Regions from separate parts of the Salinicoccus roseus genome, predicted to be linked through region 3. Evidence: riboswitches for the same ligand, from Rfam matches in the RefSeq annotation. Region 3 holds a riboswitch; each other region holds the start of a gene.
What was found. A riboswitch is a leader RNA that binds a small molecule or an ion and turns the genes downstream of it on or off. The one in region 3 is predicted to bind S-adenosylmethionine.

Region 1 (5,748 bases), on a different contig from region 3:
TCCGAGAGCTATGATGCAGATGAGGAGATAGACTATACGATCGTCAATGATGAGATCACAGCCAGCCAGAACCGTGCAATAGAGGCTGTCATGGACACGAAGGTCATCGACCGCACACAGGTCATACTGGATATATTCAGCATGCGGGCACAGTCGAAGGCCGGTCAGCTGCAGGTCGAGCTGGCCCAGCTGCAGTATCTAGTTCCGCGGCTGAAGGGCCAGGGCATCAACCTCTCCCGCCTCGGTGCCGGCATCGGGACGCGTGGACCCGGGGAGACGAAGCTCGAAACCGACCGCAGGCACATCAACCAGCGGATAAAGGAGATAAAGAAGCAGCTTAAAGTCGTGGAGGCCCATCGTGAGAGGTACCGGGAAAAGAGGAACCGCAACCAGGTCGTGAAGGTTTCGCTGATCGGCTATACGAATGCAGGGAAATCCTCGCTGTTCAATACGATGGCGAAAAGTGATACGTATGAGGAGAATGCGCTCTTCGCCACGCTCGATCCGAAGACAAGGCAGATCACACTCCCGTCCGGTTTCGAATGCATCCTGTCCGACACCGTCGGCTTCATCCAGAATCTGCCGACGACGCTCGTCGAAAGCTTCAAGTCCACCCTTGAGGAAGCGGCCGACAGCGACTTCCTGATCCATGTCATCGACAATAGTTCAGACAACCTGGAAACCCATTATGACACTGTGAAGCAGCTCATCTCACAGCTCAATATGGAGCATATCCCTTCAATCGTCTTCTTCAACAAGACGGATATCGATGACGGGCGCTACTACACACCGGGTGAGGCGCATGCGTACGTCAACAAGGATATGCTGCCCCAGGATATACTCGAAGTGCTGGAAGACTTCATGAAGACGTACATGGAAGAGTATGAGGCCGAGCTGCCGATGTCAGAACCGCAGAAGATCTATGACCTCAAGCGGTATACCATCGTCGATGAGCAGGAAATCGATGAAGAGGCGGGGACATACAGGCTCAAAGGCTACGAACCACCCGGCTCATGGAGCCGGAGAATTTCAGAAAGAAACGAGGCATAACTGCGTGGAGTATACAGAAACAGATATCAACCAGCTGGTCGAGGAGGCGATCGAGGAGATCGACCCGATCATCAGGGAGAACAAAAAGATTGCAAGGAGAAATTTCAGGAAGGTCATGCAGGCATTCCATGAAAATGGGGTGGCCGAAAGCGACTTCTCGGGCACCACAGGCTATGGATATGATGATGTCGGGCGTGACAAGCTTGAAGAGATCTACCGCATGGTCTTCAGGAGTGAAGATGCCCTCGTCCGAAGCCAGATCATCTCAGGTACCCACGCGATCAGCCTGGTGCTGCTCGCACTGCTCGAGGCGGGGGATGAACTCATCTATATCAGCGGGGAACCCTATGATACGCTCGCCAAGGTCATCGGAAGTTCCGACAAGGATATCGGCAGCCTACGTGAGAAGGGCGTCCACTATCGGTCCATCGACCTAGTGGATGACCGGTTCGATGAAGCGGCGGTCATGGAGTCCATAACAGACCGGACGAAGATGATCGCCATCCAGCGCTCCCGTGGCTACAGCATGCGCAAGTCGCTGACCATCAGGGAGATGGAGGAGATGATCAGCAGGATAAAAGCGGAGTATCCGGACATCATCGTCTTCGTAGACAACTGCTACGGGGAGTTTGTGGAGACCCATGAACCGATTGAGGCCGGTGCGGATGTCATCGCCGGCAGCCTGATCAAGAACCCAGGCGGCGGGCTTGCCAAAATGGGCGGCTATATTGCGGGAAATGCAGATCTGATCACACGGATCAGCTACCGGCTCACTGTGCCCGGCATCGGCAAGGAGATGGGAGCAAGCCTGAATGCGAACACTGACATGTACCAGGGCTTTTTCATGGCCCCCCATGCGGTAGTGGAGAGCCTGAACGGAGCCGTACTGACGAGCCACCTGCTGTCGAAGGCGGGACTGGCAACAGATCCGGCGCCTGATGCAGAACGGACAGATCTGATCCAGAGTGTGTCGTTCAATACGGAGGCGGAGATGATCACCTTCACCCAGATGATACAGAAGGCATCACCCGTCAATTCCCAGTTCCTTCCCGTGCCGAGCGATATACCGGGATACGAGGATCCGGTCATCATGGCCGCCGGCACTTTTGTGCAGGGGGCATCCCTCGAACTCAGTGCAGACGGACCGGTCAGGGCGCCCTATACCGTATTCGTCCAGGGCGGCCTCGTATTCGAGCATGTCGTCCATGCGCTCGAAATGGCACTTCTCGAGATGCGGGAGAAGGGCATGATTATGCTTTAGGCGCACCTGGATGGACATGGCGTTCTACTATGCATTTAAAGGAGGGATGAAAGATGCAGATAGTCGAAAGAAGCACCATGAAGTTGATGTTGGCCGTCCAATATCTGGTCGTCGGTATCCTGCACCATATAACCCTCAAAAAGGTGGATGTATTTAAGGGAATGTACGCGCGCTTGAAAAAGGAAACAGAAGAATTCGATGCGGACAGGAATATACTTTGAGGGGAAATAACGGGACGTGGTCGTCTTCGTCGACACCTCATTTGGAGCGTATGCTGAGACCCAGAATCAAGCGAAGACAGTACTTTCATCCCTGTAGTAGAAGGTATGATGCAATATAGATGAACGCCCTCCAAGGTGGACACAGTAGATGTGCCTGCTTTGGAGGGCGTTTTTTGTGTCGAAAATATCTCACAATAGCGAAAAAATTGTTAACGATTGGAAACAGGCGGTACCGGAAGGGTAATATGGCATATAATAGATGTATTATTGATACATGTTTAATTGGAAGAGAATATTTCTAAGGGGTGATTGCATGTCCATCGCAACAACGGACGTCAGCAAAGTAAGGCCGCTGCTGCTCAAAATCAATCAGGGGGAGCCGGTGGAGAGTTTAATGGATGGTTTCAATACGGAACTCAAGGAAATGGAACCGGGAGAAATGCTTGGTGCGATTATAGAGGTGAAATATGTAGAGAAGGATGTCACCATATATGACATCAAGGAGTTTCTGGATATCCATGAGCACCTCTTCCATAAATCGCTTACTGAAATCCACATATCAAAAGATGACTGTCATCCACTTCGCATACTGGAGAAGGAAAACAGGCTGCTTTCCGGTTCCCTCGAGATCATCGGGCATCTCCTCGAATGCTACGAGGCAGGGGAGCGGACGATGGTGGACACACTCATCGCAGAAGTTGTGCGTTTTGAGGAAATCAACTGCCACTTCAGCAGGAAGGAGAAGCTCTATTTCCCGCTTCTCGAGCGTCGCGGCATCTACACGCTTCCGCGGAAGATGTGGGCGCAGCATGATACCATCCGTCTTCTGCTGCGGGCTCTGAGAAAGCGGACGGAAAAGATTGAGGAGATTGAATTCCGGCATGTAAGAAGATCGTTTGATGATATGAAGGATGCGTGCGAGGAAATGATGCTTGAGGAGTCCTATCTCTTCATACCGTTGACCCAGTCTCTCTTCAAAGAAGAGGATTGGATGGCGATTGCAGCGGAAAGCAAGGCATTCGGCTATGCGATAGAGTCCGTCGGCAAGTACCGTAAAGGAAACAGCTGTTCCGGTAAGCAGCCCGCCCCGCTCGATGATACAGTACATATGCAGTTTGGCGGAGGCTATCTGACCGCTAAGGAAGCGAATCTGATCCTGAACCACCTGCCTGGGGAAATCACATTCGTCGATCGTAATGGGCTGTTCAAGTACTTCAATGAAATCGGGGAAGCCGAAGAGATGATGTTCATACGTACACCACTGTCCATCGGAAGGAATGTCGCCAACTGCCACCCGCCAAAAAGCACAAAGAAAGTGATGCACATCATACATGACCTGAAAAAAAGGAAGAAGGAATCGGAAACGATGTGGTTCAGAAAGAAGGACAAGTATATCCATGTCACATACAAGGCTGTCTTCGACGAGGCGGGGGAGTTCATGGGAATTCTTGAATATGTGCAGGATATCCAGCCGTTCTTCGAATTGCCGAGGGAAGTGAAGCGCGGGCCGAGCCCGAAAGGGAAGTGACTGGGGGTTCCGGCCGTTTGTTTTCACCAAAGCTACGGACGCGGAATGTTAATATTTAAAAATTCAAATTTGACAGAAAATTGCATAGCTGATATCATAGCATTCAACTATAAATTGAATATATTCCTTATCAAGAGCCAGGGGAGGAAATTGGTCCTGAGATCCTGCGGCAACCCCACTTTAAAAAAGTTGAACGGTGCCAATTCCAACAAGCGTCATGCTTGGAAGATGAGGAGGAGCGTCTAGTGTCTCATACCTCTTCCTCATCGGATGGGGTATTTTTCATTACCTACCCTTTTGATGGGTTTTTTTCGATGAATACTTAAAGGGAGAGATGATCTATGAAGAAGCAGATTCGACTGAATGGTTTTACAATGAACACCGTTGCCCCGCATTCCCCGGGATTATGGAGACATGAAGCGGACCAGGGAGTGCGTCATGGCGACCTGGACTATTGGCTGGACCTTGCAAAGCTGCTTGAAGCCGGCAAGTTTGACGGAATGTTTCTTGCCGATGTGCTCGGCATATATGATGTCTATAAGGATGGCCCCGAAACTTCAATTGAACATGCCGTCCAGGTCCCCTTGCATAATCCCCTGCTCCAGATTTCAGCGATGGCGGCAGCAACAAAACATCTGGGCTTTGCCGCGACATATTCGGCTACTTATGCTGAACCATATAAACTGGCACGCGACTTCTCTACGCTGGATCATCTGACGAAGGGCCGTGTAGCCTGGAATATCGTGACGTCGTATCTGAAGAGCGAAGCGGTGAATCTCGGTCTGGCGAATCAGATCGAGCATGACAGGAGGTATGCACGGGCGGATGAATACATGGATGTCGTCTATAAACTGTGGGAGCACAGCTGGGAGGAGGATGCCGTAAAGGCGGATGTCGAAACCGGTGTCTATGCCGATCCAAAGAAGGTCCACCCGGTCAGTCATGAAGGGGAGTTCTTCAGTGTTCCGGGGATGCATGTGGTCGAGCCATCTCCCCAGCGGACGCCGGTCCTCTTCCAGGCAGGCGCTTCCGAAAAGGGCAGAGCATTCGCCGCCAAGCACGCCGAGGCGCTTTTCACCACCATAGCGAGCAATCTGGAGGAGCTGAAATCATTCACGGCGGATATCCGCAGACGGGCGGCTGAGGCCGGAAGAAACCCTGAAGACATCAAAATATTCCCGGGCATCGTACCGGTTGTCGGCAGGACGGAATCGGAGGCAAAGGAGAAATACGAAACGCTCCTTTCCCATGTCAGTTATGAAGGCACACTGTCCATGCTGAGCGGCCATACAGGCATCGATTTTTCCGGCTATGATCCCGACCAGTATGTGGAAAACATCAGAACCGATGCTTCCCATGGATTTCTGCAGAAGTACACGGTGGAGAGTACGAGCAGGAGATGGACGGTCAGGGAAGCAGTTCTGCATCACGGTCTCGGTATCGGAGCGACGAAAGTGGTCGGCACCCCGGAACAGATCGCTGACGCACTCGAGTCGATGGCGAATGAAGGGGATGCAGACGGCTTCAATATCATCCAGGCCCATTCCCCAGGGACATTCGAGGATTTCATAGAACTCGTCGTCCCTGTGCTTCAGGAAAGAGGGAGCTTCAGAAAAGAGTATGAGGCATCCACACTGAGGGAGAACCTGTTCGGAAAGGGAAGTCCAAGGATTCCAGAGAACCATCCT
Region 2 (5,748 bases), on a different contig from region 3:
GGATACATCCACATCATATGGTCTGAGTGCCTCCTTGGCATAGGCGACGAAATCGGTCACTGCATCGACACGCTGCTGGATGCCGTCCTGGCCGCCCTCATCATAGCCGCCGCGTGTATATTCCAGTGTATCCGCACGGTGTTCGAACCCTTCCGGGAAGCGGACGTAGTCGAACTGTATCTCCTTGAATCCGAGTTTTGCAGCCTGTTTGCCCACTTCCACATTGTAGTCCCACACTTCCCTGGAAAATGGATTGACGAAGCTCTCTCCGCGTCCGTTCTTCCATACGGTGCCATCAGGATGTGTAAATGAAAGATCCGGCCGTTCTGCGGCAAGCAGTGAATCCTTGAATACGACGACCCGCGCGATCGGATAGATCTGGGCCGCCTCCATTTTTTCCATCAGAACTGTAGGGTCGATATGGTCAAGGGAGGCATTCTGGACCATTTCCATATCCGAATTGAGGTCCATCATCATGTTGCCATGGTCCTCCTTGACATCAATGACCATCGCATTCAGTTCCGTCTCGTCCAAAAGTGCCGTCAGATCCGCCATCCTTTCCCCACCGGCTGAATAACCGGACACGTAGATGCCTTTGACGCCTTCGTCCGGATAGGCGATGTCGACACCGTCATCGTATGTGAACTTGTCCGGCAGTTCCTCGGGCATGCTCAACAATGGAGCGTCACTCAGCTTGATGAACTGCGTCTCTTCGGCTGACGCTCCAGAGGGGAAGAGGAGTGCAACGGCCATATAGATGAGGCCGATGATGAAAATCTTCCGTCTCATTGTGCGGCCTCCTTCTCTGAGGAAGCAATGGTCTCGGGATCGACAAGTGCATAGCCTTTATCCCTGAGGCCCTCCACTATCTGTGCCGACGCATCCCGTGTCCAGGCGCGGTCATGCATCAGGAGGTTTGCTCCGTGGTTCAGGTATTCGGTATTGACCATGATGTCCGCCAATGCCGGAGCATCCTGGTATTCCGATTCCCAATCATATCCGTATGTCCAGTTCATAAGTTTCATTCCGGCCTCCTCTGCGATTTCCCGGGAGGCTTCCGTGTTCTGCCCGAATGGTGCCCGGAAGAAGCGGGGGCGCTCACCTATAATCGCTTCAACCCGTTCACTTGTAGCTGTAATCTCTTCACGCTGCGCTTCAACAGACAGCTCGGGAAGGCTTGCATGCGTCTCGGTATGGTTCCCTATTTCAAAACCCATCCCATGGATTTTACGGAGGGCTTCCTGACCTTCATCCGATTCGAGGTACATCCCGTTGACGAAGAATATCGCAGGGGCCTCATGTTCCGCAAGAATTTCTGCTATCTGCACGGCGTGGCCATCCGGTGCATCATCATAGGTCAGGAGGGCAACCTGCGGGTCTGCACCGCTGCCTTCAATCGGCTGGATGGCATATGTATCCGGGTTGACTTCGTATTGGAAATCGGGCGCTTCAGCATCTTCTTCTTTCTGTGTCGCTTCTGCTTCTTCCATCCCGTCATCCGATGCTGGAGCCTGTTCCTCCTGTACCGTTTGTTCCCGTTGAATTTCATCCTGTTCAGCTGAATCCGCAATGTCCGCTTCCCCACCATCCCGGCAGCCGGCCAATAGCATGCTGCTGCATAGCACGGTCACTATAAATCCCTGTTTAAACATCTTGTGCCTCCCTATCGCTCATTCTATTCATCAGCTTCTTCCTCCAACTGTGCATTCAGCATATTGCGGGCTTCCTCCAGTTCCACGAACGCCTGGTCGAGTTCCCTCCGGATTTCCCGGGTGCCTTCCATTTCATCATTGACGCGTTCAATTCCATCCTGGAATGTTTCATAGTCCGCTTCGTCCTGACCCAGCGATTCAAAATATGTCTTTTCGGAATCCAGTTGTGCTCCATAGGACTCCGTGAATGCATCAAGTGATTCCGTCATGGAGTCGAGGGAACCGAGCACACCGTTGAACGCCTCCGCTGGCATTTCATCATTGTCGATCTGCAGCATCTCTTCGTGCTGGCTGAGGGTTTCTTCATTGCTTTCTGACAGCTTTTCCAATAATTCCCGCCTTTCTTCTATATTTGCATGAACCTCGGCAGAACCATCAGATAATGTGCTTAAACTTTCATCTTCAGTCAATGCGGCTTCAAATTCCGTCTGCAGACGATTTTCCAAATCAGCCAGCTGTGTGAATGATTCCATGACTGACGTCTGCAGTTCCTCTATGTCTGACAATGATGTCTGTGCCTTTTCGGCCGGGCTGCTGCATCCTGCGAGCATCAGTAATGTGGCGGCCAGGATAACGGCGGCCATATTACGATAATGGAAAGGCATAGTTCATCTCCTTTATATATGTATTCCCATAAATTATAGCAATGCTTGCATATATAGTAAATTACAATATCGACCTTCTCACTATGAAAAAACGGTCTGGAGCCAATAGTTGGCTCCAGACCGGTCTGAAAGGAATATCTTCATCTTCTATGCCTATTCACTTTTTTCGGAGAACTGGAGCTCAAGCTGTGCCTTTACATCCTTGCTCACCAGTACACCGCCTGTTTCCAGCTGCTGGTTCCATGTCAGTCCGAATGCTTCACGGTTGATTGTGAACTCGGCTTCGAAGCCATGGACTTCCTGGCCCCAGGGGTTTGTACCCTTACCGTTGTACTGGAGGTCGATTGTCATTTCCTTCGTGATGCCGTTCATCGTCGTCTCACCCGTCACCGATACAGTATCCCCGGACTTAGTGACATTACTCGATTTGAACGTGATTTTCGGATTCTTTTCCACATTGAAGAAATCTTCTGATTTCAAATGTGCGTCCCGGTCTTCATTTTTGGTGCTTATGCTGTTTACATCTATTTCTGCATGAACTTCGGCATCCTCGAAAGTTTCGAGATTGTTTGTTTTCACTTCAAAATGAAAATCTTCGAAGTGCCCCTTCACCTTTGATACCATCATGTGCTTTACCTGGAATCCCACTTCGGAGTGGGCTGGATCTGTTACGAACGTTGTCATCATTAAAAACCTCCAATAATATTATCTCTAATTCAAGATAATTATATTTTACACCACTTACTTACTTTATGCAAGTTAATTATTAAATATATATAATAATGATCTCAGGAGGATACTTGACAGAAAATTCTTTATCCTTTAGAGTATGATGTAATATAATAATTGATACTCTTATCGAGAGAGGTGGAGGGACTGGCCCGATGAAACCTCAGCAGCGGACCCCAGGTACCGTGCTAATTCCAGGAGCACTGCTCGAAGATGAGATGAATGGATGATCATCATCCCCAATTTATCCACTTCGGACAATTGGGGATTTTATTATATTAATATTATTGGAAAGAGGGATCAGCATGACGAAAACGGCAGTCGAAGCACCATTCAGGGCAGATCACGTGGGGAGCCTGCTGCGGCCCGACAGCATACATAGGGCGCGCAAAGACCATCAGGAGGACAGGATCTCCTATAAACAGCTGAGGGAAATCGAGACCGAAGAGATCAGGAAAGTGGTCGACAAGCAGATTGAAGTGGGACTCAAGGCGGTCACCGACGGCGAATTCAGAAGGCGCTTCTGGCATACCGATTTCCTTGAACACCTGGACGGCGTGGAAGGATATGTGCCCGATACAGGCTTCCAGTTCGACGGCATCGAGACCGAACGGTATGATGTACGTGTCACAGAAAAAATCGCATTCAATAAAGAGCATCCGCATATAAAGGACTTCATCGAATTCAAGGAGATCGTGGGCGACCGGGCGGTACCTAAACAGACGATTCCAAGCCCGAACCAGATGTTCAATGCCGGCATACGGAACCAGGATATATATCCCGATGTCGAAGCATATGCCAAGGACGTCATCAAGGCCTATCAGGATGCGGTACAGGCGTTCTATGATGCAGGGTGCCGCTATCTCCAGTTCGATGATGTATACATTGCCGGACTCAATGCGCCGGAGATCCCATTCAATGACAGCGGCTATGACAGGGAATCCCTGATCCATCTGGCACTGAGGGTGCTGAACGGCGTACTTGAAAAGAAACCTGAGGACATGGTCATCACCACACATTTATGCCGCGGAAATTACAGGTCGAAATGGGCATTCGAGGGCAGCTACGCCAAAATCGCCCCCGTGCTCTTTGCCAAAGAGAAGGTTGACGGATTCTTCCTCGAATATGACGATGACCGTTCCGGAGACTTCGAACCGCTCTCCTACATTCCTAAAGAAGGCCCGCGGGTCGTCCTTGGACTGTTCACCTCAAAGCATGGTGAGCTCGAGGATGAAGATGTGATAAGGGAACGCGTTGCGGAAGCATCGAAATATGTTTCCAAAGATCAGCTCTGCCTGAGTCCCCAATGCGGTTTCGCCTCTACACACCACGGCAATGAACTTACTGAAGATGCCCAGTGGAAGAAGCTTGAATATATCGTATCGCTTGCAGAGAAACTTCTGGAAGAATAGAAATAAGGCCCCGTTGAGGGCCTTATTTTTATGGATGCTGTAATGTCCGGTTGAAGAATTCGAGTATCTTGCTGTTCATGTCATCGATGTTCTCCTGATGCATGTAGGTATGCCCCTCGTTTTCATATGCCGTGAACCCGACATACTGCCCGTTCTCCTTCATCGCCTCCACCATCTGGACCGATTCGCTGTATGGGACACGGGCGTCGTGGTGGCTGTGGAAGACCATCAGCGGCACCGATATATCCTTGCTTCTCGAGAGGGGCGAGATGTCGTCCAGAAACGCACCTGATTCTTCTATCGAGCCATATTCTGCAGCACGCAGCGCCCTTCTCCATGGCGGTGTATGATCTAGGAAGGTCCTGAGGTGCGAGATGCCGACGATATCCACTGCAGAGGCCCAAAGTTCGGAATGATGGGTAACCAGAAGAAGCGTCATCAGCCCGCCATAGCTCCTGCCCATCACCGAGATTCGGGAGTCTTCGGCCATTCCACCCTCCATCAGATGACGCCTCAGTTCGATGACATCCTTCATCGCATCCAGGCGCTTCTCCTTGTCATCAGCTTTAAGATAGCTGCGACCATAGCCCTTGCTGCCCCTGATATTCGGCACAACGACCTGGAAACCTGCTCTGTTCAGCTGGTAATAGAGCGCATTGAATTCCGGTCTGGCCTGCGATTCCGGGCCTCCATGTATATGGATGACGGTCTTCTTCCCTTCCTGGTCCGTCTCATATATGAAATATGGCACTTCCAGATCGTCAAATGAACGGTAGGATGATATGCGCCACGAAACTTCCGATGCCTGATCAGTGTTTCCGAGCACAGTTTCCATCTCACCGGTTTCAAGTGAATGGCGGCATATACGATGCGGCTGGTCGACCGAGGAATGGATCAGGAACAGCTCACGCCCTTCTCCGTAGGCCAAAGAATGCACGACACCATCGTCTATGACCTCCAGTTTCTCGGTCGACGATGTTTCAAGATCCATCCGATAGAGTACGGATTGTCCATTCTCATTGCACGAAAGAATTGCTTCCGTCTTGTCTGCGGATACTTTGAAATGTTCAACGTCCCATTCGAATGCGGTGAGTCGCCTATGACTGCCCTCTTCCACGTTGATTTCATGGACGTTCATGTATCCATCATGCATGTCGCTGAGGCACAGGCACCTGTCTTCATGGAACTTGAAGGCGGAGAATCGGGCTTCGGTCAACGGTACATCCTCCATTTCATCCTTATCCATATCATAGATCATCAGCGCTTCATCAATGTTATTCACATCTTTCG
Region 3 (5,748 bases):
TTTACAATCTCGACATCATCCTGGGAGATGCCTTCTTCATTCAGGGCCCTGAGCAGGAAGATGTATGGATCGGTGCCAAGTGTCGCAGCCACCTTTTTGCCCTTCAGGTCTCCTATGTCCTCAATGCCGGAATCCTCCGTTTTCACAAGAGCTGTCCATTCCGGTTTGGAGGCGATATATACATTCTTTATCGGTGCGCCGTTGGCCTTCGACATCAGCGCAGCGGCGCCGGCAGTCGAGCCGAAATCGACACTGTCGCTATTCAGGAATTCAAGCGCCTTGTTGCTTCCATGGCTCAATGTCCATTCCACTTCTATTCCTTCCTCTTCGAATTCCTCTTCTGCCCATCCAAACTCTTTCAGCACGAGGCTTGTAGGGGAATAATATGCATAGTCCAGTCTGATCTTCTCTGGCGCGCCTGAAGACTCAGCCTCTCCTGAACCACAGCCGGCAACCACGGCCACCAGGGCGAGCACGATGAGTGCCCACACCCTCTGATTGAATATTGATGATTTCATTTTTATGACCTCCATTCTATATTTCACATGCGTATGTGGAAATCGTGCCCCGCAGACGCTGTGCCTCTTTGTATGTGCAACGGTTATGCACCACCTGTATGCCCCCGTCCCTTGCGATTTCCGCAGCTTCCGGAGAAACGACGCCTTCCTGGAGCCAAAAGACCCTCGGGTTCACTTCGAGTGCTTCCTTCGCTATTTCAATTGCCGCTTCAGGACTTCTGAATACTTGGACGACATCGATGGCATCGGGAACGCTTGAGAGATCCGGATAGGCCTTTTCACCGAGTATTTCCGTCTCCCTCGGATTGACTGGAATGATCCGATAGCCGAGGCGCTGCATCTTCCGTGCAAGACGGTAGCTCGGTCTGGCTTCCTTGCCGCTTAATCCGACCACTGCCAGCGTTTTCTGCCGTACCGTTTCCGCCCCGTCCTCCCCGATGACCTTCTCCGTCGGAGAGTCCAGTGCCCATCTTATGACACCTTCGTCATTGATGACTGCCGCATCTGTTGACCCATCGCTGATTCCGGTGGCCTTCTTCAGCGCCTGTCCCAGATCTTTTGTGATATCCCTTACGGATTCAATGCCCACCGACAGACGGATGAGCTCTTCCAGCACACCGGTCTCCTCAAGCTGTTCCTTCGTCAGCTGCTGGTGGGTCGTGGATGCCGGATGGATGATCAGCGACTTCGCATCGCCGACATTTGCAACATGGGACCATAGCGAGACATTGTCGATCAGTTTCTTCCCTGCCGGTTTTCCGCCCCTGATGCCGAAAGTGATGATTGAGCCATATCCATTCTCGAACTGCCTCTTCGCAACATCATGCGACGGATGGTGCTCCAGACCAGGATATGTCACCCACTCGACCGCCGGATGCGCCTCCAGGAAGCGGGCAACCTCCTGCGCATTTTCATTGTGTCTTTCAACACGTATATGCAGAGTCTCCAGCCCCTGAATCAGCTGGAAGGCATTCTGTGGGCTGAGGCTCGCCCCGAAGTCCCGCAACAGCTGCACGCGGATTTTCGTGATGAAGGCAAGGGTTCCGAAATCCACAGCATAGCGGATGCCGTTATAGCTTCTGTCGGGTTCGGTGAATTCAGGGAATTTTTCGGTATTCCAGTTGAACCGTCCACCATCGATGACCACACCGCCTATTGAAGTGCCGTGGCCGCCGATCCATTTTGTTGCCGAGTGGACGACGATGTCCGCCCCCCATTCAATCGGCTTGAAGACATGTGGTGTGGCGAACGTATTGTCGACGATCAATGGCACGCCGGCTTCATGCGCTACTTCGGCAACTGCGGCGACGTCAAGGACCTGAAGTCCGGGATTGCCGATCGTTTCGGCGAATACAGCCTTCGTCCGCCCTGTGATTGCTGCCCTGAAATTCTCCGGGTCGTCAGGATCAACGAATTTGACGTTGATGCCGTATCTGGGCAGAGTGACCGCAAAAAGATTATATGTACCGCCGTAGAGGTTCGAACCTGCCACGATTTCATCCCCTGCACTTGCCAGGTTCAGTATCGACAGTGTGATGGCCGACATCCCGGAAGATGTCGCCACTGCCGCCACTCCGTCCTCAAGGAGTGCCATCCGCTTTTCGAACACTTCCACTGTAGGATTTCCGATGCGTGAGTAGATATTTCCCGGTTCATCCAGAGAAAACAGGCTCTCTGCGTGATCCGTGTCGTGAAAGACATATGATGTCGTCTGGTAGATCGGCACCGCCCTTGCGCCTGTTGTCGGATCCGGCGCCTGTCCGCCATGGAGCGACAGCGTCTCCAGGTCATAAGTTGCATTTTTCTTCTTCGTCAATATAATCTCCTCCTGATTGTAATAATAAAAAAACTCTCTTCCTATATAAGAAGAGAGTCTCCGCCTCCTCTTATCTTTCAGGAAAATCTCCTGCAGGAATTAGCACCTTATCAGACTCGATTGCCTGATGGTTGCCGGGCGTCATAGGGCCTGTCCCTCCGCCGCTCTGGATAAGTGATAGAACTATATTATCGATAATGTATACTACACTACTATGGATTAGTATATTTGTCAAAACATTTTTCAAATTTAAAATACTTTATTTTCCACTACTTTTCATGCCGAATATTTTACGCCCAAGCTGGGTAGGTGGTGGGAAAGAAGGGAGGTGGCGACAGTGGCGGATATGATGTCTGCAGAAAAGAGGAAACGGACGATGAGCCGGATCAGGTCCCAATCGAAACTCGAGAACAGGATTACGAAAGCTTTGTGGGCTGAAGGCTACCGGTTCAGGAAGAATGTGCGCACATTGATGGGGTCTCCGGATATCGCAATCCAGAAATACAGGGTGGTCATCTTCATCGACTCCTGTTTCTGGCATATGTGTCCGACCATGGCAACTGGCCGAAAAGCAATCAGGAATTCTGGAACAGGAAGCTCGGGAGGAACATGGAGCGCGACCGGGAAGTGAATGCCTATTATCATGAAAAAGGTTGGCATATTATGCGGATGTGGGAACATGAATTCAAGGAGGATTTCAAGGGAGCCATAGACAGGATGACGGCTTTCATAGAAATGGCAAAAGCCGAGACCATGAGAGGGAAAAAATAATACCCGGAATCGTCATTTCGTTATTGACAATTCCGGGTTAACATTGTAAATTTGAATATGTAGTTTTTAAATCGTGATCCATCAGACAGGCACTTGTCCATCAGGTGTTGAAATTATTGTTTCGGGGTCCCGACGGATAAATAAAAGTAAGGTCTGTTAGCTCAGCGGGAGAGCACTTCGTTGACATCGAAGGGGTCACTGGTTCGATCCCAGTACAGACCATCCAGCACCACAACGCAAACATCCAGTCTATTGACTGGATGTTTTTTTATTTATATGGAAACAGGACCCTCGAAGCAAGGCCCAGTACCGGCAGTTCTATGATGGGACCGATGACGAGGGACAAGGCGATCAGCGGCTGATTCGGGAATGCTGTGACTGCAATGGCGAGTGCAAGGGGGGAATTGCGTGCCAGTATCATCATGATCAGACTGACGGATTCCTTCCTGCCGAACCGGAACAGTCTGCCCGCACCCTTCCCCACTATGAAGGTGATCACGAAGAACAGCACCAACGACGGCAGCAGAAGAATGACGACATCAAGGTTCTCAAGCAGTGTATCGCGTTCGGAAGCGAACATTGCAGTCACGGCAAGTGCGAGAAAGATGACATTGAAGGTGTCGAAGAAGCCTTCCACTCTGCCCTCTGAAGGCAGGAAGCGCTTCGTCAGCAGTGCAAGTAGAAAAGGGATCCCGACCACAAGCAGCACACTCTGTATGATGCTAGGGAATGACAGCCCGATGCCCTGTTCAAATCCAAAGAACAGATAGAGATAGGCAGGCAGCAGTATCAACTGGAGAATCAGGTTGATTGGCAGCAGGGACGCCGACAGCACCGTATCCCCTTTCGCCAGGCCGGTGAATACAAGGTACCAGTCGGTGCACGGGGTCACTGTCAACATGACGAACCCGATCCATATCAATGGATGTTCTGAAAGGAAGACCATTCCGATTGCATAGGCTAGGAAGGGCGTCCATAAAAAATTGATGACGAGTGAAACGAGCACGAACTTCACCTTTTTGAATGAAGTGAATACACGTTTCAATGGCATCAGCAAAAACAATCCATAAAGCATGAGCATGAGGAACGGGACGATGAAGTTACCTGCATGCTGCTGGATGATGTCGATGCCGCCGATCATCACCCCCATGAGTATGGCAATGAGCAGAATCAGCGGCTGATATTTTTCAAGGCTGTTCATGGCGCCTCCTATGCCAAAAGGTTGGCAACATCCCAGGATTCCCTTTTGTAGAGTTTGAACATGAAGTACATGAGGACGAGTATGCCGAATTTCAGGGAATGGTCATCCAATTGGCTGTCCGCCAGAATGAGGGTCTCTGTGCTCGCCACATCCTCCTTCACCGTTGCAATATGATCACCATGGAAGTAGACTTCCATATCTCCGCTCCAGTTTTCCTCGATGCTCATGAACTGGTGGTCTATCCGGCCATCGACACGGAAGTGGAGCAGGCTCGTTCCGGGTCTTTCCTTGAATACAAGCTCAAGATCATCCGCCACGATGATGTATTTTGAAATGTTCATATCCCTGAATTTGCGCTTCTTCAATCCCAGTATGAGGGAATCACCCTGGGTGGATGTGTAAGAATAGGTGTTCCGCTTTTCACAATTCCTTAAGACTGCCTTTTCAACATAACCGACTGGATCATCATGATCATTTTCTATCGCTACCGATTTTCTGTTTGAATCTACGGAAAGCTTGAATTGATATTGCTTCATAACTGCCTCCTCCATAATCTATCCACCCCACCCATGCATATGTCTATACTGTTGAATCCGTTTTTCTTAACAGGGCGACAAGCTCCACATGCACCGTATGTGGAAACAGATCCACAGGCTGCACGCGTTCGAGTGTGTACCCATATTCCCTCAACCATGTGATGTCGTGGGCAAATGATTCCGGGTTGCAGGACACATAGACGACCCGATTGGTCCCGAGACGGCCGATTCGGCGCATGACCTTGCCTCCTGCTCCGGAACGCGGCGGATCGAGCATGAGCAGGTCCGGCCTGCCCCATGTATCGAGTACCTCATCCATGCCGCGCCTTGCGTCCTTCGCGAGGAAATATGTGTTGTCGAGCCCATTGTCCTCGGCGTTCCTCTTCGCGGACTCGATTGAAGTTTCAACGATTTCAATGCCTGCCAGCGCCTCGACCCTTTTGGCAAAAGGCAGTGAAAATGTACCGACACCGCAGAACAGGTCGATCATCCGTTCCTCGGATGTGACTTCGGCCATCTCAATCGCCAGATCCACCAGCTTCTCCGCCTGGAGCGGGTTCGTCTGGAAGAAAGTATCAAACCAGATCCTGTATTTGTAGCCGTACATTTCATCATTGATATAGTCACGGCCATGGAGTACGTGCGTCTTCTCCGACTGAGCCATATCCGCCCAGTCCCTGTTCTCCATCCACATCAGGCTCTTGATGTTTTCGAACTTTGATGTCAGCCGACTGACGAGGTCATCCACAGCCGACTGGTTCTCCTCCGGAGTGCCGGTGGAAAAAATGGCAAGCATCAGTTCACCGGTCTTCTGTGACTGTCTTGTCATGAGGTTTCTGAGCAGTCCCTCATGCTTATCCTTGTCATATCCGCTGAGTCCATGGTCGCGGGCCCATTCGGAAACTT
Region 4 (5,748 bases), on a different contig from region 3:
GATGAAGTCAGGCCTTTTGTTAAAGGGGTCTATCTTGCTGAAGTGGCGGACATGTTCTTCAAATGCGAATATATGGAGACATATGGGCCGGCCCTGTACAAGGCGGTCGAAGACATACCCGAGGAGCGCCGGAGCTTCCTCCTCGATGATCCATGCATCGACTATCTGTATCAGAAGAGTCGGAATGAAGACCAATTCAAATAAGGTAGCCGGACATCAGTGTACTGATGTCCGGCTACCTTGAAATTTTATTCCGTTATAGGATGAATCCGCCCTTTTTGGCGATGTCTTCGGATTCGGTACCGAACTTCTTGAAGTTTTCGATGAATGCTTCCTTGAGCTTAAGGGCCTTCTCATCGTAAGCTTCCTCAGACACCCATGTATTGCGTGGGTTCAGTATTTCCTTCGGCACACCGGCAACTGAAGTCGGGATGCTGAGGCCGAATGCGGTGTCCTCCTCGAATGCATTGAGGGCGAGTTCTCCACTGATGGCACGTCTTACCATGGACCGTGTGTACTTGAGGTCCATGCGTTTGCCGACACCGTATTCGCCGCCGCTCCAGCCGGTGTTGACGAGGTATACATTCACATTATGCTTGTCGATCAGGCCGCCGAGCATATCTGCATATGTCTTGGCATGCAGCGGCAGGAATGGTGAACCGAAGCATGTCGAGAATACAGGCTGTGGTGTCGTGATGCCGCGTTCCGTACCGGCAAGCTTTGAAGTGAAGCCGCTCAGGAAGTGGTACATCGCCTGCTCCCTGGTCAGCTTGGAGATTGGCGGCAGCACACCGAATGCATCTGCCGTCAGGAAGATGATCGTATTCGGATGTCCGGCGACGGATGGGATGCGTGCATTATCGATATGGTCGAGCGGGTAGGCGGCACGTGTGTTTTCCGTCAGGGAGCCATCATCATAGTCCGGCTTTCCCTCATCGTCGAGAGCGACGTTCTCCAGAACGGAGCCGAACTTGATCGCTTTGAAGATTTCAGGCTCCTTCTCGGGGGAGAGGTTGATCGTCTTCGCGTAGCAGCCGCCTTCGATGTTGAATACACCGTCTTCATTCCAGCCATGCTCATCATCGCCGATGAGTTCGCGCTGTGCATCGGCAGACAATGTCGTCTTGCCCGTGCCGGAGAGGCCGAAGAACAGGGCAACGTCCTTGTTTTCCCCTACGTTGGCGGAGCAGTGCATGCTCATTACACCCTGTTCTGGCAGCAGGTAGTTCATGATGGAGAAGATGGACTTCTTCATTTCTCCTGCATACTCCGTACCGCCGATCAGGATGATGCCCTTCTCGAGGGATACGATGACGAATGCTTCCGACTTCGTGCCGTCGGTTTCCGGGTCGGCCTTGAAGGTCGGTGCAGAAACGATCGTGAACTGCGCATCCATGCCGAGGGCTTCTTCCTTCGTTTCCGGACGGATGAACATCGTGCGTGCGAACATGCTGTGCCAGCTGAACTCGGTCACCACGCTGAGGTTGAGGCGCGTCTTCTCGTCAGCACCGGCATAGCCGTTGAAGACGAAGACTTCCTCCTTCTGTCCAAGGTAGTCGATGACCTTCGTGAACAGGTTGTCGAAGACTTCTTCGGAAATGGGCTGGTTGACCTCACCCCAGTCTACCTTGTCCTTTGAGGTGCCATCTTCGACGATGAAGCGGTCCTTCGGGCTGCGTCCGGTATATTTTCCGGTTTCAGCACGGAGCGCACCCGTCTCCGTCAATCTGCCTTCTCCCCTTTTCAAAGACTTTTCAACAAGCTGAGCAGTGGAAAGCTGGACATGCGAAGTATCCTTAGCCACCAGATTTTGAATGCTTTCGGAATGGTTTACCATAATTATTGCCCCCGTTTTATGTAGTATACAAAGTAATTGGTACTTTCACGAATTAGTATAACACATTGATAATTAATGTGACATAATAATTGTAAAATAATATTACCTTGATTTGAAACCCATCATCTAGTATATTATATGTTAAGTTATCTCTTATCAAGAGCCGGTGGAGGGAACATACCCGACGAAACCCAGCAACCTCTTTTCAACAAAGAAAGGTGCTAAAGGATGCAGAAGTTATTCTGATCGATAAGGGGAAGAGCGGAGCCTTTTCTCGTATTATTGGGAAAAGGCTTTATTTTTTGCTACTGGGAGATAGCTAATAATCATAAAGGAGATTTAATTAATGGCAGAGCGTAGACTTTTCACTTCCGAATCTGTAACGGAAGGTCATCCGGATAAGATCGCAGATCAGATATCCGATGCAATACTGGACGAAATACTGAAGGGGGATCCGCACGCACGGGTCGCCTGTGAAACTGTAGTGAATACCGGCATGGCATTGATCGTTGGAGAAATAAGCACAAACACCTATGTGGACATCCCGAAGATAGTGCGGGAGACGGTGAAGGATATCGGTTATGTCCTTGCCAAATACGGCTACGACTATAAGACGATGTCGGTCCTGACGGGCATAGATGAGCAGTCCTCGGATATCGCCCAGGGGGTGAACAACGCAGTTGAGACGCGGGAGACCGAGGCGGTCTCCACCGGAGCAGGGGACCAGGGTCTGATGTTCGGCTTTGCGTGTGATGAGACTGAAGAGCTGATGCCTCTGCCGATCGCCCTTGCCCACAAGCTTTCAAGGCGCCTCACTGAAGCGCGCAAGGAGAATATCATCGACTACCTGAGGCCGGACGGCAAGACGCAGGTCACCGTCGAATATGACGAGAATGACGAGGTCAAGCGGGTGGATACGATCGTCATCTCGACGCAGCACCATGAAGAGGTGGAGAAGGAGACGATCCAGCGTGATCTGATCGAGCACGTCATCCGTGAGGTCGTTCCGGCTGAACTGCTTGATGAAGAAACGAAATATATCATCAATCCGACAGGGCGCTTCGTCATCGGCGGCCCGCAGGGCGACGCCGGACTGACTGGAAGGAAGATCATCGTGGATACCTACGGCGGCTACGCACGCCACGGCGGGGGAGCCTTCAGCGGCAAGGACCCGACCAAGGTCGACCGCTCTGCAGCCTATGCAGCACGGTACATCGCCAAGAACATCGTGGCTGCAGGCATTGCTTCGAAATGCGAAATCCAGCTGGCATATGCAATCGGGGTCAGCGAACCCGTTTCAATATCCGTGGATACATTCGGCACCTCCTCCTACAGCGAGGCGGACATCGTCACGGTCATCAGAAGGCTCTTCAACCTTTCACCGGACGGCATCATAGACATGCTCGACCTGCGCCGTCCGATATACAGGAATACTGCAAGCTACGGCCACTTCGGCCGCGAAGATCATGATTTCCCGTGGGAAAAGCTGGATAAGGCAGCGCAGCTGAAAGAGGAACTCTCGACGATTAAGGTGAACTAGATACAACAAAGGCTCCGGAATATTCCGGAGCCTTTTTATGCATGATCTGCTACTCTGTATCCTGTTCTGTCGTGACTTCATCTTCCATCGTGGTTTCTTCCATCGTTTCTTCTTCCATTGTTGTTTCTTCAGTGGTGGTTTCTTCTTCCATCGTGTCCTCTTCGGCAGAGTCACCGCCGCATGCGCCCAGTACGAGAACTGAAGCAAATCCGCCGGCCATTAGATACTTTCTGAGTTCCATGATAAACCCTCCTGATTTCTAATAGTCTGCATGTTGGATTGCCTGCCAGTTTCTCTCTCTGCCCGGCAAGTTAATATATACTTACCCGGGGTGTGGATGGTAAAACCTATCAGGAGACAATATGCACTGAATTTCGAGTGCCGGGAGGCCTGGGAATTATAATGCATATTGTAGATTCACACGGATATGATAGATGGCAAATAGATTTTCATTAAAATATTTGTTTTTGACCGTAAACATATATTATTTTGGTATAATGAACAAAGTCTTAGGCAAGACGACAAAATTATAATATGGAAGGGAATTGAGAAGGAGCTATGAATACGGAAATTTTCACTGACCCAATCGTCATTGCGCTGGCGGTACTGCTGCTTGCCATTGCCATCGCTTTCCTGGTCTATTACCTCAAGCATAGAAACAGGGTCAACGCGCTCAAAGAGGAGTATGGCAAGGAAAAGGAAAGCCTCGTAGAGAAGTATGAATCCGACAATGAAGAGCAGCGTCTCGAGTATAGGAAGGAAGTATCTTCGCTGAACGAAAAGTACCATAATGATACGACCCTGCTCAACAACAAGCTCTCCAGCCTGCGTCAGTTCACGGTGGACAAGGGGGAGTACCTGACCGACCTCTCGCTGATCCAATTGAAAGATCGTCTTGTACGTGATGAGAAGATCAGGGAAACGGACATGTATATACTGTCCAACGTCTATCTGCCATCAAGGAACTATACAAATACACGCAAGATCGACCATCTAGTGCTTACACGCACCGGCATCTATCTGATCGATTCCAAGTATTGGAAGGGTCATATACTGCACGGCGTGGATGAAAGCAACTTCGAGCAGCTGCCATATATCGAGTCGTTCTTCGACCTTCTGGATCTCGACAAGTCGAAGGAGCAGACGCTGATCTTCGAAAAGTCGGATGATAAGAATGTATCGGTCAACTACTATAATGACACCATAGAAGAGACGAAGATTTCGGCCGAGAAGCTGAAGAACGTCTTCAAGCTCGAATATGATGTCGTGCCGATGCTGTACTTCAATCCGCAGGACAACGGAAACTACTCCATCAGCAACTACTCCAATGATCCATCCATAAAAGTCCTTGTCGGTGAGGAGGAGCTCGAGAACTTCTTCCTGAAGTATGTCTTCCATGGAAGGTTCCAGTACACCGTCAAAGATCTGGATGAGATTGCAGAGGCGATCTTCCAACTGAATCCGTAATCGTATTCTTTGTCTTGAATATGAAAAAGCCCTATAATTTTTTTATAGGGTTTTTATTTATTCCAAGGAGGCGTAGCAATGTCTGAAGAAATAATCGTGATGAACCCGGCTACCGGGGAAGAGGTTGATCGGGTCAAGAAGGAAAGCAGGGAAGACATCGAAAGGAAGATCGACAAAGCGCACGAGATGTTCAAGCAGTACAGGAAGAAGAATGCGCATGACCGCAGTGCACTGCTGGTCAGGTGGGCTGAACTCATCAGGGAGAATAAAGACGAAATCGCAGAATTGATCACAAAGGAGAACGGCAAGCCGCTCAAGGAAGCTGCAGGAGAAGTGGAGTATGCATGCAGCTATATCGACTACTATGCCGAAGAGGGGAAAAGGGTGTATGGCCGGACGATTCCACAGCACGAAGATGATGTCCGCCTGGTCGTCACCAAACAGCCGATCGGCGTGGTTGCAGCCATTACGCCATGGAACTTCCCCGTCGCTATGATGGCCAGGAAAGCCGCGCCGGCGGTGGCGGCAGGATGTACATTCATCGTCAAGCCCGCCAGTGAAACGCCGCTGTCCGCCATCAGATTCCTCGACCTTGCACTGGAGGCGGGCTTCGAGGAAGGGGTCATCCAGTATGTGACGGCATCCGGCAAGGACGTCGGAGAGGTATTCTCCCACTCGGAAAAAATTATGAAGCTGACATTCACAGGCTCGACCGCCGTCGGCAAGACACTGATGGAGGGCGCGGCATCCACAGTGAAGAACATCACGATGGAACTCGGCGGCCACGCCCCGCTTGTAGTCAACAAGGATGCAGACCTCGATATGGCTGTTGAGCACGCGGTGGCCACGAAGTTCAGGAATTCCGGGCAGACATGTGTCTGTGCCAACAGGTTCTATGTGCATG

Region 1: another riboswitch for S-adenosylmethionine. It lies ahead of EDC33_RS03190 (LLM class flavin-dependent oxidoreductase); the one in region 3 lies ahead of EDC33_RS09375 (PLP-dependent aspartate aminotransferase family protein).
Region 2: another riboswitch for S-adenosylmethionine. It lies ahead of EDC33_RS00135 (5-methyltetrahydropteroyltriglutamate--homocysteine S-methyltransferase); the one in region 3 lies ahead of EDC33_RS09375 (PLP-dependent aspartate aminotransferase family protein).
Region 4: another riboswitch for S-adenosylmethionine. It lies ahead of metK (methionine adenosyltransferase); the one in region 3 lies ahead of EDC33_RS09375 (PLP-dependent aspartate aminotransferase family protein).

Annotation. Positions count from the first base shown of each region.
Region 1 is NZ_RKQJ01000001.1:595,329-601,076, reverse strand. Features, by position in the region: gene hflX (GTPase HflX) at 1-1,050, shown strand, start outside; gene EDC33_RS03200 (methionine gamma-lyase family protein) at 1,055-2,311, shown strand; gene EDC33_RS12615 (hypothetical protein) at 2,365-2,532, shown strand; gene EDC33_RS03195 (DUF438 domain-containing protein) at 2,846-4,060, shown strand; SAM riboswitch class I at 4,185-4,295, shown strand; gene EDC33_RS03190 (LLM class flavin-dependent oxidoreductase) at 4,402-5,748, shown strand, end outside.
Region 2 is NZ_RKQJ01000001.1:3,127-8,874, reverse strand. Features, by position in the region: gene EDC33_RS00155 (putative glycoside hydrolase) at 1-789, opposite strand, end outside; gene EDC33_RS00150 (polysaccharide deacetylase family protein) at 786-1,652, opposite strand; gene EDC33_RS00145 (YkyA family protein) at 1,676-2,317, opposite strand; gene EDC33_RS00140 (YceI family protein) at 2,471-3,001, opposite strand; SAM riboswitch class I at 3,170-3,266, shown strand; gene EDC33_RS00135 (5-methyltetrahydropteroyltriglutamate--homocysteine S-methyltransferase) at 3,352-4,458, shown strand; gene EDC33_RS00130 (alpha/beta hydrolase family protein) at 4,487-5,748, opposite strand, start outside.
Region 3 is NZ_RKQJ01000003.1:32,473-38,220, forward strand. Features, by position in the region: gene EDC33_RS09370 (aliphatic sulfonate ABC transporter substrate-binding protein) at 1-518, opposite strand, end outside; gene EDC33_RS09375 (PLP-dependent aspartate aminotransferase family protein) at 535-2,337, opposite strand; SAM riboswitch class I at 2,402-2,511, opposite strand; gene EDC33_RS09380 (hypothetical protein) at 2,681-2,965, shown strand; tRNA gene EDC33_RS09385 (tRNA-Val) at 3,256-3,327, shown strand; gene EDC33_RS09390 (arsenic resistance protein) at 3,374-4,306, opposite strand; gene EDC33_RS09395 (hypothetical protein) at 4,315-4,842, opposite strand; gene rlmD (23S rRNA (uracil(1939)-C(5))-methyltransferase RlmD) at 4,886-5,748, opposite strand, start outside.
Region 4 is NZ_RKQJ01000001.1:71,947-77,694, forward strand. Features, by position in the region: gene ytkD (RNA deprotection pyrophosphohydrolase) at 1-204, shown strand, start outside; gene pckA (phosphoenolpyruvate carboxykinase (ATP)) at 257-1,837, opposite strand; SAM riboswitch class I at 1,988-2,093, shown strand; gene metK (methionine adenosyltransferase) at 2,184-3,377, shown strand; gene EDC33_RS00530 (hypothetical protein) at 3,427-3,618, opposite strand; gene EDC33_RS00535 (nuclease-related domain-containing protein) at 3,936-4,844, shown strand; gene EDC33_RS00540 (NAD-dependent succinate-semialdehyde dehydrogenase) at 4,923-5,748, shown strand, end outside.